DNA from 2 places in the Kribbella sp. NPDC043289 genome. Region 1 is predicted to be linked to the other one. Evidence: riboswitches for the same ligand, from Rfam matches in the RefSeq annotation. Region 1 holds a riboswitch; the other holds the start of a gene.
What was found. Region 1 has a riboswitch for FMN ahead of ribD (bifunctional diaminohydroxyphosphoribosylaminopyrimidine deaminase/5-amino-6-(5-phosphoribosylamino)uracil reductase RibD). Riboswitches for the same ligand answer to the same signal wherever they lie in the genome.
Positions count from the first base shown of each region.

Region 2: it holds a riboswitch for FMN, as region 1 does, so the genes downstream of both, ribB (3,4-dihydroxy-2-butanone-4-phosphate synthase) here and ribD (bifunctional diaminohydroxyphosphoribosylaminopyrimidine deaminase/5-amino-6-(5-phosphoribosylamino)uracil reductase RibD) in region 1, are expected to answer to the same signal.

Region 1 covers NZ_JBWKCB010000010.1:160,396-162,588, forward strand. The annotation lists gene AC0662_RS38190 (serine/threonine-protein kinase) at 1-779, shown strand, start outside; FMN riboswitch at 883-1,014, shown strand; gene ribD (bifunctional diaminohydroxyphosphoribosylaminopyrimidine deaminase/5-amino-6-(5-phosphoribosylamino)uracil reductase RibD) at 1,153-2,181, shown strand; gene AC0662_RS38200 (riboflavin synthase) at 2,182-2,193, shown strand, end outside.
Region 2 covers NZ_JBWKCB010000003.1:490,760-492,952, forward strand. The annotation lists gene AC0662_RS20595 (apiosidase-like domain-containing protein) at 1-703, opposite strand, end outside; FMN riboswitch at 751-884, shown strand; gene ribB (3,4-dihydroxy-2-butanone-4-phosphate synthase) at 969-1,583, shown strand; gene AC0662_RS20605 (transketolase family protein) at 1,567-2,193, opposite strand, start outside.

The DNA of each region.
Region 1 (2,193 bases):
TGGACCTGGTGCACGGTGGGTCCGTCGCGACACTGCTCGGAGACCACGGGCCGCTGCCGTCGTCGTACGTCGCCGTACTGCTCGATCAGCTGTTGCACGGGCTGTCCGCGGTGCATGCCGCCGGCGTCGTCCACCGCGATGTGAAGCCCGCCAACTTGCTGCTCGACGTGACGGGCCGGGGATGGCCGCACCTCCGGTTGTCGGACTTCGGCGTCGCGGCGGTGCTGGACGAGCCACGGATGACCAGGCACAGCACCGTCCTCGGTACGCCGGGATACCTGGCGCCCGAGCAGCTGGCCGGCGCGGACCCGGACCCACGTCAGGACCTGTACGCCGTCGGCGCCGTCGCCGTCGAGCTGCTGACCGGTGAACGGCCGGGCACGGACGGCGCCCGGCCGGCGGTCGACGGTCCGCTCGGCGAATTCGTCCGCCGGACCACGTCGAGCGATCCGTCCGGCAGGCCGGAGTCCGCGAGCGCGGCCGGGCGTCTGCTCGCCGCCAGCGGCGCGCTCCCGGCCGCCGGTACGACGCCGTGGGCCGACGACCCGGACGCACCCGAGGTCTTCGATCACCTGCCCCCGCTGCCGCCCGCCTCCACCGCGACCGAGGCGGTCACTCCGCCGGCACAGCGACCGCCCACCGGCACCGCGACGGAGGCGGTGGCTCCGCCGGCGCAGCGGGCCAACCGGGGGCGGCGGACGCTGGTCGTTGTCGCGGTCACGTGTTTCACCGGTGCGGCCGGCCTGCTCGGCGCTGCCAGTTGGTTCCTGCTCCGCTGAGCCGGAGGAGACCCGCGGAGGTCCTCCGGTCCGACCACGATGTGACCTGGGTCGTGGTGTGGGTTGCGGAGGAGGGCATACTTGAAGCACGAGTGAACCCACTCGCGTGCTCCGGGGTCGGTGTAATTCCGAGCCGGCGGTGACAGTCCGCGACCCGGTCGTCGCAGTTCGGCGACCGGTTGACCTGGTGGAATTCCAGGACCGACGGTGAAAGTCCGGATGGGAGGCGCACGCGGTCGGCGGGTGTGCTCTGACGTCCGGTCGGGCGGTGCGCGCGTCACACGGCGTACGGCGAGATCGGGTGGCGGAGCGTGGTCGCCGGTCGTCACGAGACCCCGGTAGTGCGTCCGTGACGACGAGGGACCAGTGAGCAGTGAGCAACGCGTCGCCGATTGATGTCGCCTGGATGCGGCGTGCTGTCGAGTTGGCCGCGAAGGGGACCGGCAGCACCCATCCGAACCCGGTGGTCGGTTGTGTGATCACCGGCAGCGACGGGCACCCGGTCGGCGAGGGCTTCCATGCCGTTGCCGGTGGCCCGCATGCCGAGGTCGAGGCGCTCCGGATGGCCGCGTCGCGCGCCCGCGGCGGGACGGCGTACGTGACGCTGGAGCCGTGTAATCACACCGGCCGGACCGGTCCGTGTGCGGACGCCTTGATCGAGGCCGGGATCGCACGCGTCGTGTACGCCGTACCCGATCCGAACCGGACCGCGGCCGGTGGTGCCGACAAGCTGCGGAACAAGAACATCGAGGTCGTCGAGGGCGTTCTGCGGGACGAGGCCGAGGCGGTCAACCACGTCTGGCTGCACAGCGTCCGGGTCGGTCGGCCGTTCGTCACCTGGAAGTTCGCGACCACGCTCGACGGGCGCTCGGCGGCGCCGGACGGGACGAGCAAGTGGATCACCGGCCCGATCGCGCGCGCCGACGTGCACCGGCACCGGGCGGAGTGCGACGCGATCGCCGTCGGCACCCAGACCGTGCTCGACGACGACCCCGAGCTGACGGTCCGCGACGAGGACGACGTACCCGCGGCCCGGCAGCCGTTGCGGGTCGTTGTCGGCGACCGGGAGATCCCGGAGACGGCGCGGGTCCGCAACGACCGCGCGCAGACGTTGCTGCTGCCGACCCACGATCCCGCCGAGGTGCTGCGGCAGCTGGACGACCGGCACATCCGGCACCTGTGGCTCGAGGGCGGCCCGACGCTGGCCGCCGCGTTCGTGCGCGCCGGCCTGGTCGACCAGATCGTCGCGTACGTCGCTCCGGCCGTGCTCGGCTCCGGGTTCGCCGCGGTCGGCGACCTCGGCGCGGAATCGATCGACCACCTGCGGCGGTTCAAGCTAGCGGACGTCACCCGGCTGGGTGACGACGTCCGGCTGACCTTGGTTCCTCTGGGAGGAAAGTAGATGTTCACCGGC
Region 2 (2,193 bases), on a different contig from region 1:
CCAGGTAGATCGCCGGCTGAGCGCCGTACCGCGCGACGAGATAGCGGCAGTAGGCGGCGTACTCCTCGGGTGGGACTACCGTGCCGGCGACGTCGAGGCCCTTCCAGCCGAAGCCGTGGAAGACCGGCTGGAGGACCGGGACGATGCCGTGGTCGACGAGGATCCGGAGCAGTACGTCGAGGTACTGGAAGTACTCGGTGTTCGGCTGCAGCAGGTGCCCGTCGGCGAGGTCCTCGAAGCCCACGCCGAAGCCTTCGTCCTGCGTCCGGTCGCGGGGGCCGACGGCGCGCATGTCCGGCTGGACCGACATCAGCAGGACGGCGTTGAACCCCTTCGCCTGTCTGTCGGCGGCGTACTCACGCACTTGGTCGGGGGTGGCACGCCAGGGCAGCGCCCAGGCGGTGTCGGCCACCAGCACCGCGGGCGTGCCGTCCGCGTGCACGAGGCTGCGGCAGCCCGGCGACATCTTCCAGAACCCGTGCGCGTAGAACGGGTTGCTTTCGTCCTCGGCGACCGAAACCTCGAACTCACCGCCCGACCACGTCCACAGACCAGGAAGCGGCGGGGCGAAGCGGACCTTCCGGCCCGCGTCGCCGTCGAGGAAGGTCGGCCGCCGCAGGACGACGCCGGTCTCGTGCGCGAACTCGGCCCACTCGGTGGTGGCGGGCAGCTCGATCTCCCGCCAGACGGATGAGATGGACATGACACTCCCGGGGTGCTGGTTGCCGTTAAGCTGAGGACGAGAAGAACACACGTGCTCTGGGGTCGGTGAAATTCCGAGCCGGCGGTGACAGTCCGCGACCCGTGACTTCGCAAGAAGAAGCGGTTGACCTGGTGGAACTCCGGGACCGACGGTGAAAGTCCGGATGGGAAGACGCACGTGGCAGCCGCACGTTCCCTGACGGGGGACGTGAGGCTTGTCGTTGCCCCGGAGTGCTGGTGATTTCACAGCCGAGAGGACAACGATCGTGAACACCATCACCAGCCTGGACACCATCGAACACGCCGTCGCCGAGCTCGCCGCCGGACGCCCGGTCGTGGTCGTCGACGACGAGGACCGGGAGAACGAAGGCGACCTGACCTTCGCCGCGAGCCTCGCCACACCGGAACTGATGGCGCTGCTCGTCCGCCACACCAGCGGCTACGTCTGCGCGCCCGCCGCACCGGAGGTCCTGGACCAGCTGCGGCTGCCGCTGATGGTCCCCGACAACCAGGACAGCCTGCGGACGGCGTACACCGTGTCGGTGGACGCGGCGACCGGCGTCGGGACCGGGATCTCCGCAGCGGACCGGGCGCGGACCGTCCGGGTGCTGGCCGATCCTTCGGCCCGCCCCACGGACCTGATCCGGCCCGGTCACATCCTGCCGCTGCGCGCCGTCGACGGCGGAGTCCGGCAGCGGCCCGGTCACACCGAGGCCACTGTCGAACTCGTCCGGCTGGCCGGATTGCCGCCGGTCGGCGTGATCGGCGAGCTCATGAACGACGACGGCACGCTGATGACCGGAAGCGACCTGCGCGCGTTCGCCGACGCTCATGGCTTCGCGATGATCTCGATCGCGGATCTCGTCAGCTACCTGACGTGACCAGCTTGCGGGCCGCGTCGGCGATGCCCTCGGGGGACAGGCCGTAGCGGTCCAGCAGGTAGCCGGCCGACCCCGTGGGCGCGAACTCGCCGAACCCGAGGATCGACACCCGCGCCGGATGCTGCTGTACGACGGTCTCGGCGACCGCCCCGCCGAGACCACCGCCCCGCACGGCCTCCTCCGCGGTCACGATGCCGGCCGTCTCCCGCGCGGCCGCGACCACGGCGTCGGTGTCGAGCGGCTGCACCGTCGGCATCGACAGCACGCGCGCCGAGATCCCTTCCTCGGCGAGCCGTTCGGCGGCGGCGAGCGCGCGCCACAGCACGGTCCCGTTGCTGATCACGGTCACGTCGTTGCCCTCGCGGACCGTGACCGCCTTGCCCAGCTGGAACTCGTAGTCCTCCGGATACACCTTCGGCACGCTCATCCGGCTGACCCGGATGAACACCGGCCCCTCCGTCGCGGCCGCCCAGCGCAGCGCCGCCGCGGTCTCGATCGGGTCGGCCGGCACGATGATCCGGATCCCCGCGATCGCCCGCAGCCAGGCGACGTCCTCGATCGAGTGGTGCGTCGGCCCGAGTTCGCCGTACGCGACACCGGGGCTCATGCC